DNA from 3 places in the Mesorhizobium sp. M1329 genome. Region 1 is predicted to be linked to each of the others. Evidence: riboswitches for the same ligand, from Rfam matches in the RefSeq annotation. Region 1 holds a riboswitch; each other region holds the start of a gene.
The links. Region 1 has a riboswitch for thiamine pyrophosphate ahead of thiC (phosphomethylpyrimidine synthase ThiC). Riboswitches for the same ligand answer to the same signal wherever they lie in the genome.

Region 1 (9,579 bases):
CATTTACGCAAGGCTGTCTCTGCCCGGCCAGAGCAGGTTGACAGGGTTTTCATGGAGATAAACCGCGTCCAATTACGCTCACGCGGCACGAGCTGCATTTTCACGCTAGCCGGAAGTCCGCAGCGACTCATTTGTGAGTTGGCAAGGCGGCAGTGTTCTGACGTTGTCAATGAGCCGTGTTTGGCCGAGCCAGGCGGCTGCGAGCAGGCGGACCGGCCGATCGATGCTTGTTGCTATCGGTTGCAGATCTGCTTCGCCACGGAGTTCCAGGTACTCGACCTCGCGATAACCTGCGGACAGAATCGCTGCACGCGCTTGGGCAAGCGCTGGGAGGACGGGAGAGCCGTTCGAGAGCCCCTCCGCAGTATCGAGCAGGACCGATGCGAGCCTTGGGGCAATGGCCCGCTCCGCTGGCGAGAGCCGAACATTGCGCGATGACAAAGCGAGACCATCGGGTTCCCGGACTGTCGGACAGGGGACGATGGTAATTGGCATATCCAGGTCCCGGACCATGCGAGTGATGAGTAGAAGCTGCTGGAAGTCCTTCTCTCCGAAAAAGGCGAAATCAGCGCCAGTCTGCAAAAAGAGCTTTGCAACGACGGTCGCCACCCCATCGAAATGACCAGGCCGGAACGCACCGCATAGGCCTTCGCGGACGCCGGACACCGACACGGTCGTGGTGAAGCCGTCAGGATACATCTCAGTCGCATGCGGAACATAGAGCAGGTGTGCGCCCAACGGAGTGAGCTTTGCAGCGTCTTCCTTTTCGGTGCGGGGATAAGCGGCAAGATCCGCGGCACTGTTGAACTGCTTGGGATTGACGAACAGCGTCACGATCACACGATCGGCCTTCTGAAGCGCAGAACGCACGAGACTCAAATGTCCTTCATGCAAGGCTCCCATCGTGGGCACCACGGCGATACTGGCACCTGAACGGCGCCATCCCGCCACGACGGCACGAAGTTCGGCAATGGTGCGGACAATCGGCACGCTCATGCAACATCTCCGGCCTTCGGCTCGTCGGCGAAAAGATGTTCGGCCGCTGGAAAGCGCCCTTCCCGCACATCAGCCGCGTAGGCGGCGATGGCAGCTTCGACCTCTGAGCCCAGTTCGGCATAGCGCTTGACGAATTTCGGCCGAAAACCAGTGTACATGCCCAGGATGTCGTCGATCACAAGGATCTGCCCATCGCAGGCGTCCGAGGCACCGATCCCGATCGTGGGAATTGTGGCTCTCTCGGTTATTCTCCGTGCGAGCGGCTCCGTGACCTTTTCCAGCACTATGCTGAACGCCCCGGCCTCGGCAACAGCAATGGCGTCGCGAAAAATCCTGTCGCCGTCTACGCCCCTGCCCTGGACTTTATAGCCGCCGAACACATTGACCGATTGCGGCGTCAGCCCGACGTGGGCCATGATGGGAATTCCGCGAGCAGTGAGAAAGCGGATCGTCTCGGCCATGCTCTCGCCGCCCTCCAGCTTGAGGGCGGCGCATCCGGTTTCCGCCATGAGCCGCGCGCCGTTGCGAAAGGCATGTTCGGGGCCTTCTTCATAGGAGCCGAATGGCATGTCAACGACCATCAACGCGCGCTCAAGACCGCGTCGCACGGCCTTGCCATGCATGATCATCATGTCGAGCGTGACGCCGAGGGTCGAGGGCAGACCGTGAAGCACCATTCCGACACTGTCGCCGACCAGCACGACGTCGCAATATCTGTCGACGAGCTGCGCAATGGGTGTGGTGTAGGCGGTCAAGCAGACGACCGGATCCTTGCCCTTGCTGGCCGCGATGTCCGGCGTCGTCAACGCCTTCGTTTCTACCGCCACACTCATCGGCACGTTTTCCCTGCGTCAGGCTTAAGCGGTCAACGGTTTTGCATAGTTTTGTGCAGGTGCGAAGGCCAAAATCAAACTGCATCGGAAAAGTTGGTGCATTGCGAAGCGCTTCAAAGCAAGGGCTAAAGGCCCCCAATTTTCTGCTGCTTCGGCCGAGTTTCGCAGTACCCTTGTTGTGATGGTTTTGAGCAATCAGCGTGGTGGTGGTCTCAAGGGATGTGCTTCAGCTCGAACGGTTTGACTACCGCAACAGCGTGATTCACGTTCAGAATCGATCTCAGGTCCCAAGGCGTACCGAAATGCATTGTGGCGAAAAACTAGGCAATGACTGAACACGAGGCCACAGCTGTAAGGCAACGCATAGATGCCGGCGACCGCATGCTAGCGCCGCGGAACTGATTGCGGTTTGGCGGTGTACGCTTATTTCCGATGGGAACATCATTGCGCTGGCCGGCGCGCGACGATCGCTTTCCGGCCGAGCCATGCAGACGGATCACCGCCGCCTTCAGGATCGGTTTTCGGAAAAGTCGGCTTGCAGCATCAATTTTCATGAGATAGAATTGTTTTTCATAGTATTTGGCTGATTTCGCACCAAACTTCGATGAAAGGTTCCCCTTTTCATGCCTGTGGCGCAGAAGCACCAATTTTCAGGTCCTGTTATCGTTTTTCAGGAAATCCGCCTTCCGGAGATGGTGACCCCGGCCGGGTACAGCGCCCTGATCGGAGCCTACGAGCTCGCCGTGCCCTTGCCCCGGACCCTGTCGGCCACTGGCGAGCATCATCGCATTACCGCACGGGATGGCTGGCGGATCATGACGCCCCGCCATGCCCCACATCCAACACTCGAAGGCCACCTGACCTTCGCGCTCAAGTACGAGGGGCTCGACCTTGCCGTCCTCAAACGGCTGTTCCAGGTGACCGGTTCCGCACCGATCGAGGCGCTCGTCCGTGAAAGCCCCACAGGCAGTTATGCCCGCCGCATCTGGTTTCTATATGAATGGCTGACGGGCACACGTCTCGATCTGCCGGACGCGGCGGCCGGACGATACGTTCCGGTTGTCGATCCCGAGCTGCAGTGGCCCGGATTCGAGAAGACCGCTTCGCGCTACCGCATAAGGGACAATCTCCCCGGCACGCCTGAGTTCTGCCCGCTGGTGTTCCGAACCAAGACCCTCGAAAAATTCATCGGCCTTGAACTGCCGCGGCGCGCGGAGGCAATCGTGGCGGAGGTGCCGCGCGACCTCCTTGCTCGGACCGCCGCCTTTCTTTTGTTCAAAGACTCGCGATCAAGCTATGCGATCGAGGGCGAGCGCCCGCCGCAAGATCGCATCCAGCGCTGGGGCCGCGCCATCGGCGAAGCCGGCCGCTGGCCGATCGATCGCGATGAGCTGCTACGTCTGCAAAAAATTGTACTTGGCGACGCCCGTTTCGTAAGACTTGGCTTCCGAAAAGAAGGAGGTTTCGTCGGTGAGCATGACCGAGACAACGGCACGCCCCTGCCCGATCACATCAGCGCTCGGCCCGAGGACCTGCCGCGGCTAATCGATGGAATGGCGGCCTTCGATCAGGGCCCCGCGCAAAGCCTTGATGCAATCATAGCCGCCGCAATCCTCGCCTTCGGCTTTGTCTACATCCACCCGTTCGAGGACGGAAACGGCCGCATTCACCGCTACCTAATCCACCACGTCCTTGCCACGCGCGGCTTCAATCCGCCGGGAGTGGTCTTTCCCGTCTCGGCCGCGATCCTGGACCAGATCAACGAGTACAGGGGCGTGCTCGAGAGCTATTCGCAGCGCCTTCTGCCGTTGGTGGAATGGGAACCGACGCCGCAATTCAACGTCCGGGTGCTGAATGACACCGGTGATTTCTACCGGTTCTTCGATGCGACCCCGCACGCCGAATTCCTCTATGACTGCGTTCAGCGGACGATCGAACGGGACCTTCCCGAGGAAACCGCATTTCTGCAGCGCTACGATCAATTCCGGCAGCAGGTGGATGCCTTTATCGACATGCCCGAGCGGCTGACCGATTTGCTCTTCCGTTTTCTTCACCAGAATGATGGACATCTATCGAACCGCGCGCGCGAAAAGGAATTCGCCGCGCTGACCAGTGACGAGGCAGGAAGAATCGAGGCGATCTACGCGCAAACCTTTGGTGCCCATTGAAGGCGTGATCATGAGGATCGATTTTTAGTCCAACGGTTTGCGATTCCCTTGTCCCTGCCTTCATCTCCCACGCTTGACTTGTCGCCGAGACATGCGCGATTTTTTCCGCACGGTCTGACCAGCCGCCGATCAGCCGCGGCCAGAACGCGCTTGACAAACCGGAGACGTCCCGTCCAACCTGGCGCATTCACCAGGGGAGTCCCGGCAAGGGGCTGAGATACTGCTTGCTTTCGCGGCGCAGTGACCCGTTGAACCTGATCCAGTTCATACTGGCGTAGGGACGGTGCAAGCGCTTTGCGGGAGTTTACGCCCGAGGTCCTGTTTCGGCAGGTCGACAGAAGCGTCTTTTCATCCTTCCGGCACAGAACTGGGTCTCCAATGCATGAGCAAAGGAGCCTCAAGATGAATGCCCTCACTCCCGCCGTCTCGACGGGACCGCTGCCCGCCTCGCGGAAAATCCACAAGCCCGGTGCCATCCACCCGCAGATCAGGGTGCCGATGCGCGAAATCTCCGTGCATCCGACGGCCGGCGAGCCGCCCGTCACCGTCTACGATCCGTCCGGCCCCTATACCGACCCGACTGTCGAAACCAGCATCGAAAACGGTCTTGCCCGGCTTCGCGACGAATGGATCATGACGCGCGGCGATGTCGAGGCCTATGACGGCCGCCACGTGCGGCCGGAGGACAACGGATTTGTGACCGGTGAGCGCCTGACGCCGGAATTTCCCATTCGCAACCGGCCGCTCAGGGCCAAGGCAGGCAAGGCGGTGACCCAGCTTGCCTATGCGCGTGCCGGCATCGTCACGCCCGAGATGGAGTTCGTCGCCATCCGCGAGAACCTTGGCCGCGAGATGCTGCGCGGCAAGCTTGAGCGCGACGGCGAGGCCTTCGGTGCCGCTATCCCCGGCTTCGTCACGCCGGAGTTCGTGCGCGACGAGGTTGCGCGCGGACGCGCGATCATTCCCGCCAACATCAATCATCCCGAGAGCGAGCCGATGATCATCGGCCGCAATTTCCTGGTGAAGATCAACGCCAATATCGGAAACTCGGCGGTCACCTCCTCGATGGCAGAGGAAGTGGAAAAAATGGTGTGGGCGATCCGCTGGGGCGCCGACACGGTGATGGACCTGTCGACCGGCCGCAACATCCACAACATCCGCGAATGGATCCTGCGCAATGCGCCGGTGCCAATCGGCACGGTGCCGCTCTACCAGGCGCTGGAGAAGGTGGGCGGCATCGCCGAGGATTTGAGCTGGGAGGTCTATCGAGACACGCTGATCGAGCAGGCCGAACAGGGCGTCGACTACTTCACCATCCATGCCGGTGTGCGGCTGCATTACATCCCGCTGACCGTCGCCCGGGTCACGGGCATTGTCTCGCGCGGCGGCTCGATCATGGCCAAATGGTGCCTGCACCATCACCGGGAAAGCTTCCTTTACGAGCGTTTCGCGGAGATCTGCGACATCTGCCGGGCCTATGACGTGTCCTTTTCGCTCGGCGACGGGCTCCGTCCGGGCTCGATTGCCGACGCCAACGACGCGGCGCAATTCGCCGAACTGGAAACGCTCGGCGAGCTGACGAAGATCGCCTGGGCGAAGGATTGCCAGGTGATGATCGAGGGGCCCGGCCACGTGCCCATGCACAAGATCAGGCAGAACATGGACAAGCAGCTCGCTGTCTGCGACGAGGCGCCTTTCTACACGCTGGGGCCGCTGACGACGGACATAGCGCCGGGTTACGACCACATCACCTCAGGCATTGGCGCCGCCATGATCGGCTGGTTCGGCACGGCCATGCTCTGTTACGTCACACCGAAGGAGCATCTCGGTCTTCCCGACCGCAATGACGTCAAGACCGGCGTGATCACCTACAAGATTGCGGCCCATGCCGCCGACCTGGCTAAGGGGCATCCGGCGGCGAAAGTCAGGGATGACGCCCTTTCCCGCGCGCGCTTCGAGTTCCGCTGGGAGGACCAGTTCAACCTGTCGCTCGATCCCGAAACCGCAAGATCCTTCCACGACCAGACCTTGCCCAAGGAAGCGCACAAGGTGGCACATTTCTGCTCGATGTGCGGCCCGAAATTCTGCTCCATGCGCATCTCCCACGACATTCGCGCCGAGGCGCAGAAGGAGGGGATGGTGGCCATGGCGGCGAAATATCGCGAAGGCGGCGATCTCTACGTGCCCGCGGACGAGACCGGCGCGCCGCTCCTGCGAGAGGCGCGCGAGCGATCATGAGGGTCCTGGTCAAGGGGGCCGGTGTCGCCGGCCTCACCGCAGCTTTCGAGCTCGCCACACGTGGCGCGACGGTGACCGTTGCCGAGATAACACATACCGTTGGCGGCAATGCGTCGTGGTTCGCCGGCGGCATGCTGGCGCCATGGTGCGAGCGTGAAAGCGCCGAGCAGCCAGTGCTGGATCTCGGACGCGATGCCGCCGACTGGTGGGATGCGGTACTGCCGGGTCACGTGACACGGGCCGGAACACTGGCCGTGGCCGCGCCGCGTGATGCGGGCGAGCTCGACCGGTTCGCCAGCCGCACCTCGGGTCATCGGCGTGTCGATGAAGATGAAATCGTGTTGCTCGAGCCCGACCTCGCCGGCCGCTTCCGCCGCGGACTGCTCTTCCCCGACGAAGCCCATCTCGACCCGCGTCAGGCGATGGCGGCACTTCATGACAGGCTGGCGGCGATGGGCGTCGAATTCCACTTCTGCGCTGACGTCCGGCGTGCTTCCGGGTTCGATCGTCAGATCGACTGCACGGGAATGGCAGCAGCCAATGACAGGCTGCGCGGCGTTCGCGGCGAGATGCTGATCCTGCGCACACCTGATATCTCACTGTCGCGCCCGGTCAGGCTGCTCCATCCGCGCTTTCCGCTTTATGCGGTGCCACGCACCGACCACCGTTTCATGATTGGCGCGACGATGATTGAGAGCCGGTCCACGGGACCGGTGACGGCTCGTTCGATGATGGAGCTGCTGGGTGCCGCCTATGCCCTCCATCCGGCCTTTGGCGAGGCCGAGATCGTTGAAACCGGTGTCGGCGTCCGTCCGGCCTTTCCCGACAACCTGCCGCGCGTCGAAACGAACGGCGAGATCATAGCGATCAACGGGCTCTATCGTCACGGCTTTCTCCTCGCCCCCGCCATGGCGCGCCAGGCTGCCGACCTGGTTTTCAGTCAAGACAGAACCAAGGAGCTTGCCCATGAAATTGATGGTCAACGGCGAAGCGCATGAGGTTGCCGCCACCACGCTGGCCGAGCTGCTTGCCGTTCTCGACTATGAGGGCGATTGGCTGGCGACCGCCGTCAACAGCGACCTGGTGCACAAAGCCAACCGGGCGGAGTTCCAGTTGAGCGACGGCGACCGGATCGAAATCCTCTCACCCATGCAGGGAGGCTAGCATGTTCGATCTTCTTGGAACGGCGCTTTGCTCGCGGCTGCTTCTCGGCACGGCTCAATATCCTTCGCCGGCCATTCTTGCCGATGCGGTTAGCGCATCGGGCACCTCGGTGGTGACCGTCTCCTTGCGCCGCGAGATGGCGGGCGGCAGGGCCGGCGAAAAATTCTGGTCGCTGATCCGCTCGCTTGGCACGAGAGTCCTTCCCAACACGGCAGGCTGCCACTCCGTCAAGGAAGCGGTCACAACCGCGAAAATGGCGCGCGAAGTGTTCGGGACGAGCTGGATCAAGCTCGAAGTGATCGGCAACCACGACACGCTGCAGCCTGATGTGTTCGGCCTGGTCGAAGCCGCCCGCATCCTGTCCGAGGACGGCTTTGCGGTATTTCCCTATACCACCGACGACCTTGTTGTCGCCGAGCGGCTGCTTGCGGCGGGCTGCAAGGTCTTGATGCCGTGGTGCGCACCGATCGGTTCGGCCCTCGGCCCGGTCAACATTACGGCGCTGCGCTCGATGCGCGGACATTTCCCTGGCGTCCCGCTGATTGTGGATGCAGGCCTCGGGCGACCGTCGCATGCGGCGACCGTCATGGAACTCGGCTTTGACGCCGTGCTCCTGAACACGGCGGTCGCCAAGGCGGCCGATCCGGTCGGCATGGCGCGTGCTTTCGGCAAGGCGGTCGAGGCCGGTCGTGAGGCTTTCTGTTCGGGAATGCTCGAACCGCGCGACGTCGCCGTGCCATCGACGCCGACGATCGGCAGGGCAGTTTTTTCATGAAGCTCGATCCCTTCTATCTGATCGTCGATAGTGCAGCCTGGATCGAGCGGCTGGTGCCGCTCGGCGTCAAGCTGGTGCAGCTTCGCATCAAGACCATGGACGAAGCCGGATTGCGCGCTGAGATCCGCACAGCACAGGCCTTGTGCGCTCGATACCGGTGCCAGCTCATCATCAATGATTACTGGCGACTGGCCATCGAGGAAGGCTGCGACTTCGTGCATCTCGGTCAGGAGGATCTGCAAACCGCCGATCTTGCGCGGATACGGGCAGCCGGCATGAAGCTCGGACTGAGTACGCATGATCATGTCGAGCTGGAAACGGCCATGTTTGCTGAGCCCGACTATGTCGCGCTCGGTCCGATCTATCCCACCGCCTTGAAGAAGATGAAGTGGGCGCCACAAGGGCTAGAGCGGATCAGCGAGTGGAACCGGCGAGTGGCGCCGATCCCATTGGTCGCCATCGGCGGCCTCAACCCCGACCGCCTCGACGGCGTCTTTGAGGCCGGCGCCGACAGCGCCGCAGTGGTCACCGACATCACTTTGAGCTCCGATCCCGAAGCGCGCACGCGAGAATGGATCGAAAAGACGGACCGATGGCGATGAGACGAGAACCGCATGTGCTTGTCGTTGGGGGATCGGATTCCAGCGGGGGTGCTGGAATAGCACGCGATATCGAAACGATCGCATGCATTGGCGTGCGCACCTGTCTGGCCGTCACTGCGCTAACGGTGCAAACGCACGACGCCGTGATGGAAATTCATAATTCTCCACCCAGCCTGGTGGCCAATCAGATGTGCGCCGCGCTGCAGGCCAACGACGTGGCCACAATCAAGATCGGCATGCTGGCGACTGCCAAGATCATTGTTGCCGTTGCCGCAGTGCTGCGCAAATACCCGCATGTCCCCGCAGTACTCGACCCTGTGCTGGCCTCCACCTCAGGCCGCGCACTTCTGGAAGCAGGCGCCATCGCTGCCATGAAGCGCGATCTGATGCCGCTTTGCTGCATTGTCACGCCCAACCTCCCTGAACTGGCGCTCCTTATTGGTTCCGAACTGGCATCGGATGAGGACGGAGCGCTCCAACAAGGAAAAAGACTGCTGGCCGCCGGCGCTCAAGCCCTGCTGATCAAGGGTGGGCATGCGTCGGGGCCTCAATCGACCGATATTCTGTTGCGTTCCGATCAACCACCAACCCGCTTCGACACGCCGCGCCTTGCCGCATCAATGCGCGGAACAGGTTGCATGCTGGCCAGCGCGATTGCGGCGCATCTGGCGAAGGCGGAGCCGCTCGAAGACAGTGTGCGCGACGGCAAGCGGCTTGTCTTCGCCACGTTTCAGAAGAATGGAGCAGAATGAACCTGACTATACGGTACAGGCAGCTTTGGCTGCTAGGACGCTGGATCCTGA
Region 2 (9,579 bases), on a different contig from region 1:
ATCTCTTCCCTTAGCATCTCGAGTTCCAGCCATTCCTCCTCGAGCGCTGCCAGTGTGACGCGCTCCTTGTCGAGCGCGGCAATCGTCTTCTGGAACGAGGCCGGGTCGCGCTCGTAATAGGCCGGATCGGCGATGTTGTTCTCCAGCCGCGAGATCGAGGCCGACACCGCTTCGATCTTTTTGGGTAAGGTTTCCAGCGCGAATTTCTGCTTGAACGACAGTTTCTTGGCCGGGCCCTTGGGAGCGGCCGCGTTGGTCCTGCTTGCAGCCATCGCCTCGCTGGTCTCTACCTTCGGCCGCGCCTTGCGGTCATCCAGCCTGGTGCCGCCGCGCTGCGCCAGCATGTCGGAATAGCCGCCGGCATATTCGATCCAGCGGCCGTCGCCATCCGGCGCGATGATGCTGGTCACGGTGCGGTCGAGGAAATCGCGATCGTGGCTGACCAGGATCACCGTGCCGGCAAAGCCGGCGACCAATTCCTGCAGCAGTTCCAGCGTCTCCATGTCGAGGTCGTTGGTCGGCTCGTCGAGCACAAGCAGGTTTGCCGGCCGCGCCAAGACGCGGGCGAGGATCAGCCGTGCCCGCTCGCCGCCCGAAAGCTCGCGCACCGGCGTGCGCGCCTGTTCCGGCTTGAACAGGAAGTCCTTCATGTAAGAGACGACGTGGCGCTGCTCGCCATTGATGACGAGGTTCTCGCCGCGACCGTCGGTGAGATACTGCGCCAGTGTCTCCTGCGGATCGACGGCCTCGCGCTTCTGGTCGAGCGTGGCGATCTCCAGATTGGTTCCGAGCCGCACCGTGCCTGCGTCCGGCTTCAATTCGCCGGTCAGCATCTTCAACAGCGTCGTCTTGCCGGCGCCGTTCGGCCCGACCAGGCCGACGCGATCGCCGCGCTGGATGCGGGTCGAGAATCCCTTGACCACAGTCAGATCGCCAAAGCTCTTCTCGATGTTCTTGGCTTCGATCACCAGCTTGCCGGATTCGGCGGCGTCGCTGGCTGTCATCGTCGCCGCACCCTCGGCGCCGCGATGACCACGAAAGCGCTGGCGCATGGTCTGCAACTCACCGAGCCGGCGCATGTTGCGCTTGCGCCGTGCTGTCACGCCATAGCGCAGCCAGTGCTCCTCGCGCACGATCTGGCGACCGAGCTTGTGCTGCTCGCGCTCTTCCTCCTCCAGCACCGTGTCGCGCCATTCCTCGAAAAAGGCAAAGCCCTTGTCGAGACGGCGGGTCTGGCCGCGGTCGAGCCAGATTGTGGCGCGCGACACGCGCTCGAGAAAACGACGGTCATGCGAGATGACGACCAGTGCCGAGGAGGTGCGGGCAAGCTCCTCCTCCAGCCATTCGATAACCGAAAGGTCAAGATGATTGGTCGGCTCATCGAGGAGGAGAATGTCGGGCTCCGGCGCCATGACGCGGGCGAGGGCGGCGCGCCGCGCCTCGCCGCCGGAGAGGTCGTTCGGCCGCTCCTCGCCGGTCAGGCCGAGATGCTCCATCAGATAGGTGGCGCGGTAGGGATCGTCGGCGGGTCCGAGCCCTGCCGAGACATAGGCGCGGACGGTCGCAAAACCTTCCATGTCGGGAATTTGCGGCAAGTAGCGGACGGTCGCCGAAGGCTGGCGGAAGACTTCGCCGTCCTGCGGCTCGATCAGCCCGGCGGCGATCTTGAGGAGCGTCGACTTGCCCGAGCCGTTGCGGCCGACCAGGGCGATCTTGTCGCCAGCAGAGGCCGTCAGGGCGGCACCGTCGAGCAGCGGCGTGCCGCCGAAGGTCAGCTTTATCCCGTCGAGATTGAGAAGCGGCGGCGCCATGTCAGCTTTCAGGTAGGGGAAAAGGATGCGCGAGCAGCAGCGCGCGGCCGCTGGCCAGCGCGATTTCCAGCCGGCCCCTGACCTCGTTGGAAATGGTCAGCGACGAGCCGAACGCGACCTCGACATGGTCGAGCGGCCATTTGGCACCGGTGACGCTCAGGCCGGCGAGATCGGAGAAGCCGAGCACCGAAAACAGTGTGCCGTCGGCATAGTCGAAGCGAGCCTTTCCCGGCAGCAACGGAATGCCTTCCTGTGCGCCGCTGGTCAAAAGCACTTCCGTCCCGCCTTCCGCCAGCCGGATGCTCAGCGCCAGATGCAGGAAGATGTGATCGGTGCGTTTGCCGCCGAAGGCGCCTGCGAGCACAAGGCTGGTCGCACCGCGTTCGAGTGCGGCGGCGATAGCGAGTTCACCGTCGGTCTTGTCCTTTTCGGCGGGAAACACCTGCCGTGGCACGGCCGCCAGATCCTCCGGCAAATCGGCAGGCACCGAATCGAAATCGCCGACCCAGAGTTCCGGCCTCAGGCCCAGCATGCGGGCATGGCCGATGCCGGCATCCGCAGCGATGACGCGCGAGCCTTCGACCTGGCGGTCGAGCAGCGGCGTGCGGATGAGATCGCCGCCAAGCAGGATGGTGAATGTGCTCATATCTCGTGGCCCTTACCAGCCCTGCCCCGGAAACGGAAGATGAAACGGCAGACGAAACGGAAGGCTGGGCTTTGGATGCCCGGCAAACTTCCGCTTGCGCAGCACTTCGGCCGGGCCTATGTGTCGCAACGCTCTAACGGGGTGCCGGACGCGATTTTCGCGGACCGGCTGAGAGGCAAGACTGCCAACCCGCTGAACCTGATCCGGTTTGTACCGGCGGAGGGATTAGACGTTTCGGACAGCCCGACGCCTCAATTCCTTTCAACGCGAACGAAGGAGGCGCCGATGCGCAGTTTTTTCCACTCTCTTGTCTCAATTGTCCTGTTTGCGGCATCCGCGCTCGCCCTGCCGGGGCAGGCATCGGCACAGGATAAGCTGACGGTCTATACCTATGAAAGCTTCACCGCCGATTGGGGTCCGGGACCGGCTGTGAAGAAGGCCTTCGAGGCCGAATGCAGCTGCGTCGTTGAATTCGTCTCGGTCGCCGACGGCGTCGCGCTGCTCAACCGTGTGAAGCTGGAAGGCGCCGCGACCAAGGCCGATATCGTGCTTGGCCTCGACACGAATTTGACGGCGGACGCCAAGGCAACCGGCCTGTTTTCGCCGCACGGCGCCGTGTCGGGCGTCAGCGTCCCGGGAGCCTGGAGCGACGATATTTTCGTGCCGTTCGACTATGGCTATTTCGCCGTCGTCTACGATACCGAAAAACTGAAGAGCCCGCCGAAAAGCCTCAGGGAATTGGTCGAGGGCGATGCCGGCGACAAGATCGTCATCCAGGATCCGCGCACCTCGACGCCGGGCCTTGGCCTGCTGTTGTGGGTCAAGTCGGTCTATGGCGACAAGGCGCCCGAAGCCTGGGCCAAGCTCAAGGCGAAGGTGCTGACGGTGACGCCAGGCTGGAGCGAGGCCTACGGCCTGTTCACCAAGGGTGAGGCGCCGATGGTGCTGTCCTACACCACCTCGCCGGCCTACCACATGGTCGCCGAAAACACCGAGCGCTACCAGGCGGCGTCCTTCGAGGAGGGCGAATATCTGCAGATCGAGGTTGCGGGGATCACCACCAAGGGCGCGAAGAACCCGCTGGCGGAAAAGTTCATTGCCTTCATGACCGGACCGAAATTCCAGGATGTCATTCCCGAAACCAACTGGATGTTCCCGGCCGGCAAGACCGACAAGCCGCTCAACCCGGCGTTCGACAAGCTTGTCAAACCGACCAAGACCTTGCTGTTCAGCCCGGAGGAAGTCGCGGCCAACCGCAAGGCCTGGGTCGATGAGTGGCTTGCGGCGATGAGCAAGTAGGATTCCATATGGTGTTCGTTCCCGACCTCAACCGCACCCATCGTCAAGCTGGGTAGCGCGAAATGCAGGCTCGCCGTCCTGACTCCCGCGTCACTGCCGGCGTCGTCGCGCTCGCCGCCATCGCGCTGCTGATCGGCGGGGCATTCGCCGGGCTGGTCGTCGAAGCCACACGCGACCCGTCCGGCGCCGCCTCCGCTTTCGATTCCTATCTCTTGCGCGTCGCCCGTTTCACGCTCTGGCAGGCAGTCCTTTCGACCCTGCTCTCCGTTGCACCGGCGCTGTTCGTCGCGCGCGCCCTGTCGCGGCATCCACAGTTTCTCGGGCGAGGCTTTATCCTGCAGCTTTTCGCTCTGCCGCTGGCGCTGCCGGCCATTGTTGCCGCACTCGGTGTCCTGGCGCTCTACGGCCGTGCCGGGTATTTTGCCGGCACGCTGGGCGCGCTAGGCGGCCAGAGCTGGCCCGGCATCTACGGCCTGTCGGGCATCCTCGTTGCCCATGTCTTCTTCAACCTGCCGCTGGCAACGCGGCTGTTCCTGGAAGCATTGCAGACCGTGCCGGCCAACCAATGGCGGCTGGCGAGCCAGCTTGGCATGGGCGCTGCGCCGGCCTTTCGGCTGATCGAATGGCCGCCGCTGCGTGCGGCCCTGCCGGGCATCGCCGGGCTCGTTTTCATGCTGTGCATCACCTCCTTCACCATCGTGCTTACGCTCGGCGGCGGACCCAGCGCGACGACGCTGGAGGTTGCCATCTACCAGGCGCTGCGTTTCGACTTCGACCCGGCGCGGGCGGTGACGCTGACCTTGTTGCAAATTGCGCTGACCTTCGTGGTCGTGCTGGCACTGACGCGGCTCGGCGCCAATGTGACCGGCGACGCCAATCTGCCGGTGGCGCCGCGCCGGTATTTTTCAGCCGGTGCGGCCGAGACCGTGCTGAACGCGCTGGTGATCGGGCTGGCATTGCTGTTTGTCGCCGGGCCGATGGCGGCGACGCTGGCAGCCGGGCTTGGCGCCGATCTCGGCCGCCTGGCCGGCGAGAGCGCGGTGCGGCAAGCGACGGCGACCAGTGGCGTGCTCTCCCTCCTGTCGGCGATGCTCTCTGTGGCGTTGTCGCTGTCGCTGGTCATGGCGCGCCGGGCGCTGGCGCTCACCCGGCGGACAGGCCGGCGGACACTGCTCGAACATCTGGCCGACACCGGTGCGGGGTTCGTCCTGGTGGTGCCGCCCATTGTCATCGGCGCCGGCTGGTTCCTGCTCTTGCGCACCGTCAGCGATGTCTTTGCGATCGCCCCCGTCATGGTCGTTGCGGTCAATGCGGTGATGGCGATGCCGTTCGCCATCCGCGCCATCCGCCCTGCCTATGACGCGGCAAGCGAACGCCACGAACGGCTCTGTGCACAGTTTGGTATCTCGGGCTGGAACCGGTTGCGGCTGGTCGACTGGCCGTCGCTGCGGCGGCCGCTAGCCACCGGCTTTGCTTTCGCCATGGCGCTGTCGCTCGGCGATCTCGGCGTCATTGCGCTGTTCGGCAGCGATTCCGTGCAGACCTTGCCCTATCTGCTGCTGGCGCGCATGGGCAGTTACCGCACCGAGGATGCGGCCGGGCTGGCGCTGCTGCTCGGCCTTGTCTGCCTGGCGCTGGTGCTGGCCGCGGACTGGCTGGGAAGGAGGGAGAAATCATGATGCCGATCAGCCCGGAACGGTCCATTTCGGTGGAAAAAGGCGCAGCCGTGCGGCTCGACAAGGTCTCGTTCAGCTATGGTGAAACGCCGCTTACATTCGATGTCGATTTCCCGCCGTCGGAAATCACCGCCATCATGGGGCCGAGCGGGTCGGGAAAGTCGACGCTACTCAATCTGGTGGCCGGTTTCGAGGCGCCGCGGTCGGGCCGCGTGCTGATCGGCGGCGCCGACGTCAGCACTGCGCCGCCTTCAGCGCGGCCGGTATCGATGGTGTTCCAGGAAAACAACCTGTTTGCCCATCTATCCGTCGAGCAGAATGTCGGGCTCGGCCGTTCGCCTTCGCTCAGGCTGAGCGAGGCTGACCGCGCCGCAATCTCCGCAGCGCTGAAGCGCGTCGGCCTTTCCGGCAAGGAAAGCCGGCTGCCGCGCGAACTCTCCGGCGGCGAGCGGCAGCGGGTCGCACTCGCCCGGGTCCTGGTGCGCGACCGGCCGGTGCTGTTGCTCGATGAGCCGTTCGCTTCGCTGGGACCGGCACTGCGCGACGACATGCTCGACCTGGTGGCCGACGTCCATTCGGAGCAGCGCATGACGGTGCTGTTCGTCACGCACCAGCCGGACGATGCGCGCCGTATCGGCCAAAACATGGTTTTCCTGGATGGTGGCACGGTTGCCGCGACGGGCGCCGCCGCCGATTTTTTCGTCGAGGCTGGACCGGAGGCATTCCGACGCTATATCGGCTCGGGTCCGTTTGCGGCTGGATCACGAGATGTTGCCCGGAAGCGGACATAATTTATGGTCAAACCGGCGCAAGGCGAAGCGGCGCTTGCTTGCCATGGTCGAGGTAGTGTGGCTAGGTCCGCCAGGAGTTGGTCCGGCTTAGACCGTGATTTGCCCTTGCTGCCTCGTATCTGTCGGACGCACGAAGGACGCCGTAGCACTTGATTTTGCGCGTGATGCTTTCCGGAAATCGCGCCCGATTTTCGCGGTCACGTCCCAGGACTTGAAAGGAAGCCGATCTGCCGACCGGCATCGACAATCGGAGGGTGAAACCGCTGGCTCGCTTTCTGGCGCTGGCCGGTCTTGCCTTGGCGCTGGCAAGCTGCCAGATGTTCACGCCTCCCGACGTGCAGGAATCGGGCTTCCAGCCCTCCGACAAGCCGATCACGGTCGACAATGTCGCCGCCAACAGCAAGCTCGCCCAACTGGCGAAGGCGCAGCACCCGCGCATCCTTGCCACCTATGGCGGTGAGTATTCTGACCCCAAGCTCGAGCGCATGGTGGCCAAGATCGTGGGCAGACTGACCGTGGTGTCGGCCAACCCGACCCAGACCTACCGCATCACCATCCTCAACTCGCCCAACGTCAATGCCTTCGCGCTGCCGGGCGGCTATCTCTACATCACCCGCGGCCTGCTGGCGTTGGCCAACGATTCGGCCGAGCTTGCCGCCGTCATTGCGCATGAGATGGGCCACGTTACGGCTAACCACGGCCTGCAGCGCCAGCAGCTGGAAGCGGAAGAGGGGTTGGCGACCAAGGTCGTTTCGGACGTGCTCGGCGACAACCCGACGGCCAAGGCGGCGCTGATCCGCGGCAAGCTGAGGCTGGCCCAGTTCTCGCGTAATCAGGAGCTGGAGGCCGACGCCATCGGCATCAAGTCGATCGGCGAAGCCGGTTTCGACCCCTACGCCGCCGGCCGCTTCCTGCAGTCGATGTCGGCCTATACCGATTTCCGCTCGATCAGCGGCGCCACCGACGCCAGCCTCGACTTCCTGGCGACGCACCCCAACACGCCGCAGCGTATCGATCTCGCGCAGCGCCACGCCCGCCAGTTCGGCGCGCCCGGTGTCGGGTCGCGCGACCGCGATTCATTCCTTGCCGGCGTAGACGGGCTGCTTTACGGCGACACGCCGGAGGAAGGCTATGTGCGCGGTGAAACCTTCCTGCATCCTGGCCTCGGCGTGTCGTTCTCGGTGCCTAACGGCTTTATCATCGACAATTCGGCGGCGGCGGTGACGGCGACAGGCCCGGGCGACATGGCAATCCGCTTTGACGGTGTTTCGATCGACAAGGACCGCTCGCTGACCGACTACATCCGCAGCGGCTGGGTCGCTGGCCTCGACGAGAGCAGCGTTCGCCAGGAGACGATCAACGGCAACGAAGCCGCAACCGCGCATGCCGGCGCCGATGGCTGGCAATTCGACATTGCGGTGATCCGCGCCGGCGGCCAGGTCTACCGCTTGCTGACCGCTGCACCGTCGGCCAGCACCTCGCTGAGCACGGTGGCGCGCTCGGTCAGCGGCTCGTTCCGCATCCTGAGTGCTGCCGAGAAGGCAGCGCTGAAGCCGCTGCGTATCCGCATCGTCACGGTGCAGCCCGGCCAGACGATGGGCTCGCTGGCCGCACAGATGGTCGGCGTCGACCGCAAGCTGGATCTGTTCAGGGTGCTCAACGCGCTGTCGCCGGGTGCCGCCGTTTCGGCCGGCGACAAGGTCAAGATCGTCACCGACAAATAGCAGCCGACGCGGTTCAGGCTGCGAGAAATTCCGGATTCTGCTTTACCAGCGCCGCCTTGAGTTTTTCCATGGCGCGCGCCTCGATCTGGCGGACGCGTTCCTTGGAGATGCCGAGTGTTTCGCCGAGTGCTTCGAGCGTCGCGCCTTCGTCGCTCAGCCGGCGCTCCTCGATAATCCTGAGCTCGCGCGCATTGAGCGCGCCGAGTGCCGTCCTCAGCCACACCGAGCGGCGTTCGACATCGATCGTGTCGCCGACGACCTCATCGGGCAGCGGGTCATCCGAAACCAGGAACTCCATCCGCTCGGTTGCGCCCGCGTCGTCGGCAAGCGGCGTATTGAGCGAACTGTCGGGTGCCGAAAGGCGGGAATCCATCATCGCCACATCGGCCTCCGATACCCCGAGAGCCGCCGACACTTCGCGGTAGAGCGTGGCATTCGACGTCTGCTCGGCGCCGTTTGCCAGGCGGGCGCGCAGGCGCCGCAGGTTGAAGAACAGCGCCTTTTGCGCCGAGCTGGTGCCGCCGCGCACGATCGACCAGTTGCGCAGGATATAGTCCTGCATCGAGGCCCGGATCCACCAGGTCGCATAGGTCGAGAACCGCACCTCGCGCTCGGGCTCGAAACGGGCCGCTGCCTCCAGCAGTCCGACATGGCCTTCCTGGATCAGGTCGCCCAGCGGAAGGCCGTAGTGGCGAAACCGCGACGCCATGGAAATGACCAGCCGCATATGCGCGACGGTGATGCGGTGCAGCGCCTGCTGGTCATTATTTTCCTTCCAGCGCAGCGCCAGGAGATGCTCTTCGTCACGTTCCAGATAAGGGGCTTTCATCGCCGCGCGAACCATGGTCCGTCCTGCACTGTCTTCCATCATGCCGCGCTCCTGTTTCAGGCGTTGCGGTGCGATCGAATCGTGAGTTGGCGCCGATGGTTGAAATGGCGGCGCCGCGCCCTACAACAGCGAAGAACGTGCCATGCGGGGGAATGTTCCCCCGGACTGTCATGTCGATTGCGCTGTTCCAGGCGATTCGCCACCGGCCCTGACTCAGCCGGATGGCGTCGGGAGATGCTGGTTGAGAATGGGATTTCAAGGGCGCGAGATTTTTGAAATCTAGTTTCTTATTCCGGCATCGCGCATCTGTCATTTTCCGGCACTCGCAATGACGCCGGACATCGGCCAAGGACGGGATCACAGAAAAATGAAATGGCTCAAATCGCTCATTATCGCCGGGACGCTGCAGGTTCTGGCCATCGCCGCCGGTCATGCCGGCGCCAATCTCGACCAGATCAAGCAGTCCGGCGTCTTCAAGGTCGGCACGGAAGGAACCTATGCGCCCTTCACCTATCATGATGCTTCCGGCGCGCTGGTTGGCTTCGACGTCGAGATCGCGCGGGCCATCGCCGAGCGCCTCGGCGTCAAAGCCCAGTTCCTCGAAGGCAAATGGGACGGGCTGATCGCCGGTCTCGACGCCAACCGCTACGATGCCGTCATCAACGAGGTCGGCATCACCGAAGCGCGCAAGGCCAAATATGACTTTTCGGATCCCTACATCGCCTCCAAGGCAGTGCTGATCGTGCGTGGCGACAACACCGATATCAAGAGCTTCGCCGATCTCAAGGGCAAGAAGGCGGCGC
Region 3 (9,579 bases), on a different contig from region 1:
CTTCGTCGAGCGAGGTGGCGAAGGCAAACAGCGCGCCCGACGCGATGCCCGGCAGGATGACCGGAAGCGTGACTTTGCGGAAAGTGAGGAAGGGCGGCGCCCCCATGCTGGCGGCCACCCAGAGCAGCCGCCTGTCGAGACCGGTGAGAACGGCCGAGACGGTCACCACGACGAAGGGAACGGCGAGCGAGGTGTGGCCCAGGATGAGGCCGGGAAAAGTCGCGGTCAGGCCGGTCATCGAGAACACGAAATACATGCCGACGCCGACGATGACCACCGGCGCGATCATCGGCACCAGCAGCAAGGCCGAGATCGTACGCCGGCCTGGCAGATTGGGGGCCGCGAGGCCGAGCGCGGCCATGGTGCCGAGCGGCGTCGCCAGCAGCGTCGTCGAGACAGCCAGAACAAGGCTGTTGCGCAGGGCATCCATCCAGGTCTGCATCGAGAAGAACTCGCGGTACCATTTCAGCGACCAGCCGGTGATGGGAAAGGTGAAATCGCCGCTGCTCTTGATCGAGAACAGCACGATTATGATCAGCGGCGCCATGAGGAAAGCCAGCACCATCATGGCCGTCAGCCCGAGGCCGAAGCGGCCAAGCCGGCCCGCGGTCGTTGGTCGTGGAGCGGACATACCTAGCCTCCTAACGCGGGCCGGCGCCGCTGCGGCTGAGCAGGGCGTTCTGGATGGCATAAAGCGAGAGCGTGACCTCTCCCGATGCGATCGCCCCCATGGAGGCCGGCCCGCCCTGGACAGCAATCAGTTCAAGGTCGATCCCCGCCTCCGCACAATACCCTTCATCCAGTGCGTAGATCACCGGCAGCATCGCGTCGGCGAGCAGATAGGCCATGCGGACCTTGACGTTTCCCGCGTTGGCCGAAAGTGCCGACACGGCGACCGATGTCAAAGCAAGCAGGCCGCCCATAAGGACTTTTCTGGTCACGCTGGTCATCTAGCCTTTTCCGTGCGCCGTTTATTATTTGAAACGCACATGTCACTGACTGTTGCCAAGACGATGTCCCTGCTTTGGCTCTTCAACGAAGAGGAGCCCGAGTTGAGCCTGCGCGATCTGGCGCTGCGGGCAGGATTGCACAATTCGACGACGCATCGGTTGCTTGTTTCCCTGGCCGAGGAATGGCTTTGTCGAGCAGAACCCCGAAACCCAGAAATACCGGCTAGGAAGGGCCTTGTTGCGGCTTGCTCGAATCCGGGAGGCAGTCTTCCCGCTCGTGGCCCTTGCACAGCCAATCGTCGACCGTCTTGTGCTTGAGACTGGAGAGACCGCGTATGCTACCTTGCCCCATAAGGCGGGCATGGCACCGTTGCAATCGAGGAAAGTCGGCAGCCGAATCGAGTTTCCGTGCTGGCCTCTCAACATTTGCCATTCCATGCGACGGCTGCCGGCCTAGCGTTTCTGTCGTACAATACTAGCGAGACGCGCGACAAAGCCCTGACACAAGACTGGAGGCCTCACCGAGAAAGCCCCGACCTCTCGCGCGGTACTGGAGGAACACATGCGGCAAACCCGCATTGCAGGATGCGGCTTCGTAGATCAGACGTTTTACGACGGCGTCAACAGAATCGCGTCGCCGATCTTCGGCGCTGGCGGATCAGCATCGGTGCGGTGTCGATCTCCGCTCCCATGCAGCGGCTCTCAGACGAGATCATAAGATCCTATGCCGAGGCAGTGAAGCGCGCGGCCGTAACCATTTCCAGGTCAGTGGGCTACGAGCCGCCCAACGACTTCCTGTCGATGCTGGGCGCGAAAGAACGGTAGTTCTCGCGCGATAGTCAGCATGGCACAGCGCTGTGGTTCCCGAAGGTAGCCGATCATCGTTAACCGAGGACTAATCTGCCAAAGTAGTCTTGTCTGGTTATATATCACCCTTGGCGGCGAGTTCGGTCAGGAGTCCGAAAAGTCGTGAGCGGTCGGCCGGCTCGAATCTGTGCAGGCCCATCAATTCGAGCATCATGATCCCTTCGCATGCCATCCAGACGACGCGAGCATGGTCGACATCGTTTGCCTCCGCCTCGATCATGCGTGCATAGTTCTGATAGGCTTCGCGAACCGGCCGCATCAACCTAGGATCCTCCGCCAGCGCAAGCAGCATCGCCTCCGCATAGGAGGGTGCCTGCGGATCGGTGGCAGAAAACGTCTCGAGATAGGCGCGCAACGTCGCGGACGGTTCGCCGGAAACCAGATCGCGGCTGCGCCTGAAGCGTTCATCCCAATCCTCACAGAGATCCTTGAGCAGCGCCTCGAACAGCTTGGCCTTGCTCGGAAACGAGTGAAGAACCGCCCCTTTGGTGGCACCGATCTCCCTTGCCACGGCCTCAAGGGTGACGTTTCCCGCTCCACGCTCGAAAGCGATCCGTCTTGCCGCCGCGATCATATTCTGTCTGTCGAACTTGCGCCTTGCCACCCGGTAAACCTTCCTGTTACATACCTTCTGGTCGGTATAAATGATAATACGAGACGCTGCCGACGGAAAGCCAAAACATTCCAGGACGCGGGAAGCGATGATCGAAGCCAGAATTGTCAGCGTCGAACAATTGTCGCCGGACGTGAAGTCCTTTGCAGTCGAATCTGTCACAGGCAAGCGCATGCCTGCGACCGCGCCTGGTTCGCACATTGACCTCCACCTCACCAACAGTCTGATCCGTCAATACTCGCTTTACGAGGAAACGGACGGAAGCCGGTACAAGTTCGCCGTCAAACACGTCCCAAATTCGAGGGGCGGCTCGCGGTTCATTCACGAGAACCTCGCAAAAGGCGATAAGATTACGATTTCTCCGCCACGCAACAACTTCATTCTTGGGCGCCACCCGCACACGCTACTCATTTCAGGCGGAATCGGCATTACGCCGATCATGTCCATGACGCGAGCGCTCGCCACCGAAGCCCGGAGCTTCGCCCTCCACTATTTCTGCCGTGACGCAAATGCGCCGTTCAAGGATTTCGTCGACGGACTGGCAGTGGATGCATATGCGTCATGTCATGTCGGGTTGGATCCGATGGCGACCGCGCGCAAGCTCCACGAACTCATTGTCAGCGACCTGCCTGCGCAGACTCATATTTACGTGTGCGGCCCTGAACCACTGATGGACGAGACCATCAGGCTCGGGACGCCAAAGCTAGGCACACACGCTGTCCATCTCGAGCGGTTCAGCCCCAAAAGCTCCACCACCGACCAGACCGACCAGGCTTTTGTCGTGAAGCTTGCCCGAACCGGGAAGGTCCTCGAAGTGCCGGCGGGCCAGTCACTTCTGTCGGTCCTTGTCGGGGCTGGAGTTCGCATATCCTCTTCCTGCGGAGAGGGCGTGTGCGGCTCGTGCGTCACAGGCGTTCTCTCCGGCATCCCCGACCACCGTGATTCCTTCCTGACCGAGGAGGAAAGGGAATCGGGGCAGGACATCTGCCCCTGTGTGTCGCGTGCCAGGACGCCGGAACTGACCCTCGATCTTTAGAACCACGGAAACTGAATGGGAGCAGCACCATGACGATCGTAGCCAGAACCCATGAACCGCAGACAAACTTCGACTGGGCGCCAGGCCATTGTTTGCCGCAGCCCCTTTATCTGTCGGAGGACATATTCCGCTCCGATGTGCGGATGCTGTTGAATGGTCAATGGCTTCTGGTCGACCACGAAAGCCGGATTCCCAATCCGGGTGACTACTTCTTGTTCGAGATCGGGGCCGAGAGCATCATCGTCCTGCGATCCCGATCTGGCGCCGTGAACGCCTTCCACAATGTCTGCCGCCACCGCGGCTCGCGTATCTGCCTGGAGCCGGAAGGCAGCAAGCGGATACTCACCTGCCCATATCACGCTTGGAGCTACGATCTCGACGGCAAGCTGCGGGCCGCGCACTTGATGCCAGAGGATTTCGACCATTCGCAGATCTCACTGGAACCGGTCCATGTCGGCGTTTTCGAGGGGTTACTTTTCCTGAATGCGGCCGTCGACAAACCGCCCTCTTTCGAGGAGTTCGTGGCGCCCTTCCGCGAACTGCTTCGGGGGCAAGGCGTGGCGGTCGGCAAGATAGCGGCGCGCAAGCTCTACCCGACGCAAGCGAATTGGAAGCTGGTCGTCGAGAACTTCTTCGAATGTTACCACTGCAACACCGCACACCCGACCTACTGCTCGGTCCACGACAAAATGAAGATGCTCGCCTTTGGCGCGGGCGCGGGATCGGGGGACCGCGAGGCCGTCCATGAATACGAGAAAAAACTGAAGGAATGGGAAGTGAAGTCGGCTGCCCTTGGATATCCGATCGGCATGTTCGCAGACGGACCGGACACCCGCTTCTTCAGGTCGGGCAACCGCCTTCCGATCTCGGACGATGCGAAGACCGAAAGCGTCGACGGCAAACCCGTGGCGCCGCTAATGTCCGCCTACGGCGAATTCGACGGGGGACAGACAGGATGCGTCTTTAATCCCCTGAGCACGATACTGGTCAACAATGACCATGCTGTGATCTTCCGCTTCACACCACGTGGCCCGCAATCGACCGATGTCGATGCGATCTGGATCGTCCGCGGCAATGCACGTGAAGGCATCGATTTCGTGCCGGAAGAACTGATGCGAGTTTGGGACGTGACGCTTCGGGAAGACAAGACAATCACCGAAAACAATCAGAAAGGTGTCAACTCGTCCGCCTACAGGCCGGGCCGATACTCCACCCAGGAAAAGCGCATCTCGGAGTTCGCTGATTGGTACATGGGGATGCAGCTCGAGCCCACAGCGCCGAGCGCGGCCTGACAGAGACGCGGCACCGCGGTAGAAGTCCTTCTTCAGCCCTCCGTCCGCGCGGATCCCCCGCTCGGCCCGCGCGTTTTCTCCCCCACCCAGTTGCGGGGAGCGGCAGTTTGGAACGCCGGCAGCTCCGCACAGCGCTCCACGATCGCATTGACGCTGTGCAACGCGCCTATGTCAACATTCCAGCGGCGGGCGTTGTAGACCTGTGGCACCAAGCACAGATCGGCCATGGTCGGCCCGTCGCCATGGCAAAAGTGGACCTTGGCCGGATTGTCGAGCATCTTCTCGAACGCCGGCCAGCCCCTCGCCGATGAACTTCTGCATCCAGGCGGCCCGGACCTCCTCGCCGCCGCCGGTCAGGAGCATCACATGGCTGACCGGGCCGAGGTTGCAGATTGGATGGATGTCAGCGGCGATCGTATAAGCCAGCTTTCTCACCCGCGCGCCCGGCAGGCTCCGACGGCAGCAGGCCGGTGTCCGGACGGGTCTCGTCCAGAGCGCTTGACAAAATAGCGCCAGCCCATTCAATTCGACGCATTCACCAGGGGAGTCCCGGCAAGGGGCTGAGATACTGCTGGCTTTCGCGGCGCAGTGACCCGTTGAACCTGATCCAGTTCATACTGGCGTAGGGACGGTGCAAGCGCTTTGCGGGGGTTTACACCCGAGGTCCTGTTTCGAGCAGGTCGACCAAGCGTCTTTTCATCCTTCCGGCACAGAACTGGGTCTCCAATGCATGAGCAAAGGAGCCTCAAGATGAATGCCCTCACCCCCGCCGTGTCGACGGGACCGCTGCCCGCCTCACGGAAAATCCACAAGCCCGGTGCCATCCACCCGCAGATCAGGGTGCCGATGCGCGAAATCTCCGTCCATCCGACGGCCGGCGAGCCGCCCGTCACCGTCTACGATTCGTCCGGCCCCTACACCGAACCGACTGTCGGAACCAGCATCGAAAAGGGCCTTGTGCGGCTTCGCCACGAATGGGTCACCGCGCGCGGCGACGTCGAACCCTATGACGGCCGCCATGTCCGGCCGGAAGACAACGGATTCGCGACTGGCGAGCGCCTGACGCCGGAATTTCCAGTCCGCAACCGGCCACTCAGGGCCAAGACCGGCAGGGCTGTGACCCAGCTTGCCTATGCGCGCGCCGGCATCATCACGCCAGAAATGGAGTTCGTCGCCATCCGCGAAAACCTCGGACGCGAAATCCTGCGCGGCAAGCTGCAACGCGACGGCGAGGCCTTCGGCGCATCGATACCAGATTTTGTCACGCCTGAGTTCGTCCGCGACGAGGTGGCGCGCGGCCGGGCAATCATTCCCGCCAACATCAACCACCCTGAGGGAACAGCACAGGCGCACCTGCATCAACAACCAGTTGATCAAGCTGGCGCTTCAGGCCTTCTGGCTTGAAGGGGATCCACCTGTTGAGTTGCGATGACCAGAACGTCTTGTCCACATGCGGGCCCAGATGGCCGTTGCTATACATGGTTTCGATCAATTCGCGAGTGAAGCCGCCGACAAGTGTGCGCACTCCGTCGGATATCGGTCCGAAGGTCGTGACCATGCCGGAGGTGCCCATACCACCAAGGCAGCCGGTGGCTTCGATCAAAAGGACGCCCAAGCCGAGCCGTGCCCCGCACACGGCTGCCGCCGTGCCAGCCGGCTCGCCGCCAGCGACTACCAGGTCATAACCTTTAATCGTCGATCCGTCTGGAAAATTGAAAAGTCATGAGGAACAAATCTAGCTATGGGGGCCGGTTCGCCGCAGGATTGCACCTTGGGATTTCAGCAGCGCCAGCACCGGCGCAGGCGGCACGTCACTGATAGGAACGTTGTGACGCAATGATACGGCGGCCAAAGCTCCGGCTGCGTGTCCAGTAACCATGCATGTCGCCTGACCTCGGACTGAGCTCCCAGCTTCGTGGTCGGCCGAAATCGCCCGGCCTCCTACCGCGACGTTGCGACAGCCGAGCGGCACCAGGCAGCGTAGGGGCACACCAAATGACCGGGTTAATCGCTTGTAGTGGATGTCGCCGAGCGGCCCTGCCCTCTCGTCGCCAGGCTTCACGTCATGAATGTCGAAGGGATAGGACGACAGCCCAATCTGGTCTTCGAACTGGCGCCCCCGAACATGTCGTCCTTGTCGAGGACATAGGATCCGACGATGTGACGCGACTCGCGGATTCCGAAGTGATCCGGGGATGACGAAATAAAGATGTTCTGGAGCCCAGGCACGTATTTGCGCAGAAAGTGAATCGCCTCCAGCATTTGGCGCTGGCACTCCACATCCGCAGCTGTGACCGAAAAGGGATCATCGACGACAACGCGATGAACGCGGGTTATGTTTATTCCAAGCATGTCGCGGCCGGGCAGCGTATAGACGATCACGTTGCTGCGCGGGATCGTGAAATCCCCATTGCGTTTGGCGTCGTCGACCAACGGCCCGAAGCCGGAAAATGCGACCCCTGGCGCATCACGCACGATCCTGACGAGGTATTGCGCCTTGGTGACCGGATCGCCATCCTAAGAGACGGAGAAATCATCCAGCAAGGAACCGGACAGAACATCATGCTGCGGCCGGCCGACGACTATATTGCCCGGTTCGTGCGCGAGGTTAATCGCAGCAAAGTGGTGAAGGCCGCCTCGATCATGAATGAACTCAGGGGTCGTCCGCCCGTCGGGCCGGAATTAGAGGACGACGCCTCACTTGAGAATGCGGTCAAAAACTGTGACAGCGACAGGCAGCCGCACTGCACACCTAGTCGATAAGCAGGGAACCGCGGTCGTCGAGGTAACGCTCGAGTCGCTGGTTGCAGCGATGATGACTCCGGCCGAAAGCTGAAGCGGGTCGTCCTAAGGTGCTTGCGCACTTTTCGGCGACAAGCATCAGCCGGCAGCTTTGACCGCTCTGACTTCATCAAGCAACCAGGTCCGGAATGACCTGACGACCGGTCGATCGAGGATCGTCGGAGGCGTCAGCAATCGGTAAGCGAACCTCGAGGAGAGGCTGAGCGCATGCGGAAATAACTGGGCCAGGCGGCCAGCCTTGATGTCGTCGGCGACAAGGGTCGAATTTCCCAGAACGATACCCTGCCCTTGGATAGCCACCTCGAGCGCGAGATAGGTCTGTGAAACGTGCAGCCCGCGTTTGACATCCACGCCATGCACACCCGCCGCAAGCAGCCAGGAGTGCCAGTCAGGCCAGGCATCGTTCTTGCCACGCCAGTCGACGTGAATAAGATGCTGTGACTTCAAGTTCTCTGGGTCGGAAAGACCGGGGTTTGCATCCAGCATGCTCGGCGCACACACGGGCGATATCCGTTCGTCAAAGAGTTGTTCGGCATGCAGTCCGTCAGGTGGAACCGCGCCGAACCTAACCGACAAGTGGGGGCCTTTTTCGCTTAGCGGAAGGTTCTGATCGGACACGTCCAACCTTAGCTCGACCTCGGGGTACTGGCGGCAGAACGCGCCAAGTCTGGGAACCAGCCATTTTGTCGCAAAGGACGGCGAGGTGGTGATGCTCAAGGTTCGGCGCTTCGCGTCACCAATCCAGTTTGTAGCGCGCCGCAGCAGCGTGAAGGCGTCTTGGGCGCTGACAAGAAGCAACTCCCCGTTCTCGGTAAGCTTCAGGGATCGGGCATTGCGTTCGAAAAGCATCGTGCCGATCTCCTTCTCAAGTTGGCGGATCTGATTGCTCACCGCAGCGGGCGTGACATTCAGTTCCTCGGCCGCCCTGGAGAAATTCAAGTGGCGAGCCGCGCATTCGAACACGTAGAGCGTTGCTAGCCCTGGCAGTCTTTTCATGTGGGGTCGACAACTTTCCGTTTAAGCCCCTTCAATAAGATATCGTTTGTGGTTTGCAAAGAACCGCCTCAGCCTGAAGCAAGAGCAGGCGAGCCCCATGGTTGCATTGACGGTTCACGACCTCAGGACGTTGGACGGCCTACACGGCGACGGCGCTGCCTTGGCCATGAAGCTTGTCGTTGGAGTGGCTGAGTCTCTTGATGCGGCCAACCTGATCGATGTCTCGTCAGCACACATAACTGGCTGCTTCTACAATGGTCAGCCTAGCCTCGACTTCGCTGAAAAACTTGCCACCGCCAAAGCGCGAGTTAGTGTGCCCACTACCTTGAACTCTACCGCCCCTCCGGCGTGCCTGTTCAACAACGGATGCTCAGAGCTGCTGAGCCGACGCTATCCTCCATCTTCTGCCGAATGCTTAGACGGCGCTCGCTTGATGCACCTGTACACGGTCCTAGGCTGTCGACCGACGTTCACCTGTGCTCCTTACGAATTGCCGACAGTGCCCAAGCTAGGTGAGCAGATTGCTTGGGCGGAATCAAACGCCGTGATGTACGCAAACTCGGTGCTTGGCGCCAGAACCAACAAGTACGGCGAGTTCATAGACATCAGTGCAGCGATAACTGGCCGGGTACCGAATTTCGGCCTGCATCGGGATGAAAACAGATTTGGCAGTTTGCTGGTGGAGGTTGTCGGCGCGCCCGAAGATCGCTTCGAGCTGCAGGTCTGGTGCAATCTTCTGGGCCTTGCCGTTGGCCGGTCCGCCCAGGACCGGATACCGGTCTTGCTAGGCATGCCGAAAGCAACGAGCAGCAACAGCCTCCGGCACTTCGGCGCGGCGGCGTCGGTGGTCAGCGGCCTCGCCATGTTTCACGCAGTGGGGCTGACACCGGAAGCCGCGAGTTGCGAGGAAGCCCTCGGCGGACTGAAGCCTGAGGAACGCATCTCGATCGACGCCAAGCAGATCTCCAGCCTTCGTAGCCAATTGCTGGGAGACAGGTCAGCCCCACTGACAGCAGTCTGCCT

Region 2: another riboswitch for thiamine pyrophosphate. It lies ahead of thiB (thiamine ABC transporter substrate binding subunit); the one in region 1 lies ahead of thiC (phosphomethylpyrimidine synthase ThiC).
Region 3: another riboswitch for thiamine pyrophosphate. It lies ahead of NKH21_RS27040 (phosphomethylpyrimidine synthase ThiC); the one in region 1 lies ahead of thiC (phosphomethylpyrimidine synthase ThiC).

Annotation. Positions count from the first base shown of each region.
Region 1 is NZ_JAMYLN010000003.1:17,621-27,199, forward strand. It holds gene panC (pantoate--beta-alanine ligase) at 106-996, opposite strand; gene panB (3-methyl-2-oxobutanoate hydroxymethyltransferase) at 993-1,829, opposite strand; gene NKH21_RS03670 (hypothetical protein) at 2,150-2,476, opposite strand; gene NKH21_RS03675 (Fic family protein) at 2,453-3,997, shown strand; TPP riboswitch at 4,180-4,296, shown strand; gene thiC (phosphomethylpyrimidine synthase ThiC) at 4,400-6,235, shown strand; gene thiO (glycine oxidase ThiO) at 6,232-7,233, shown strand; gene thiS (sulfur carrier protein ThiS) at 7,202-7,399, shown strand; gene NKH21_RS03695 (thiazole synthase) at 7,401-8,174, shown strand; gene NKH21_RS03700 (thiamine phosphate synthase) at 8,171-8,776, shown strand; gene NKH21_RS03705 (hydroxymethylpyrimidine/phosphomethylpyrimidine kinase) at 8,767-9,528, shown strand; partial or broken gene NKH21_RS03710 (ribosome small subunit-dependent GTPase A) at 9,524-9,579, shown strand, end outside.
Region 2 is NZ_JAMYLN010000011.1:32,534-42,112, reverse strand. It holds gene NKH21_RS13430 (ABC-F family ATP-binding cassette domain-containing protein) at 1-1,811, opposite strand, end outside; gene NKH21_RS13425 (thiamine diphosphokinase) at 1,813-2,457, opposite strand; TPP riboswitch at 2,585-2,699, shown strand; gene thiB (thiamine ABC transporter substrate binding subunit) at 2,743-3,756, shown strand; gene thiP (thiamine/thiamine pyrophosphate ABC transporter permease) at 3,819-5,435, shown strand; gene thiQ (thiamine ABC transporter ATP-binding protein) at 5,432-6,223, shown strand; gene NKH21_RS13405 (M48 family metalloprotease) at 6,478-7,947, shown strand; gene NKH21_RS13400 (RNA polymerase factor sigma-32) at 7,961-8,818, opposite strand; gene NKH21_RS13395 (amino acid ABC transporter substrate-binding protein) at 9,144-9,579, shown strand, end outside.
Region 3 is NZ_JAMYLN010000035.1:8,575-18,153, forward strand. It holds gene NKH21_RS27000 (ABC transporter permease) at 1-631, opposite strand, end outside; gene NKH21_RS27005 (ABC transporter substrate-binding protein) at 642-950, opposite strand; gene NKH21_RS27010 (helix-turn-helix domain-containing protein) at 990-1,268, shown strand; gene NKH21_RS27015 (TetR/AcrR family transcriptional regulator) at 1,873-2,421, opposite strand; gene NKH21_RS27020 (PDR/VanB family oxidoreductase) at 2,519-3,466, shown strand; partial or broken gene NKH21_RS27025 (Rieske 2Fe-2S domain-containing protein) at 3,610-3,804, shown strand; gene NKH21_RS27030 (SRPBCC family protein) at 3,988-4,758, shown strand; partial or broken gene NKH21_RS27035 (maleylacetoacetate isomerase family protein) at 4,791-5,251, opposite strand; TPP riboswitch at 5,289-5,405, shown strand; partial or broken gene NKH21_RS27040 (phosphomethylpyrimidine synthase ThiC) at 5,509-6,093, shown strand; gene NKH21_RS27045 (FAD-dependent oxidoreductase) at 6,080-6,394, opposite strand; partial or broken gene NKH21_RS27050 (FAD-dependent oxidoreductase) at 6,494-7,110, opposite strand; gene NKH21_RS32870 (hypothetical protein) at 7,003-7,521, shown strand; gene NKH21_RS27060 (LysR substrate-binding domain-containing protein) at 7,639-8,556, opposite strand; gene NKH21_RS27065 (aconitase X) at 8,654-9,579, shown strand, end outside.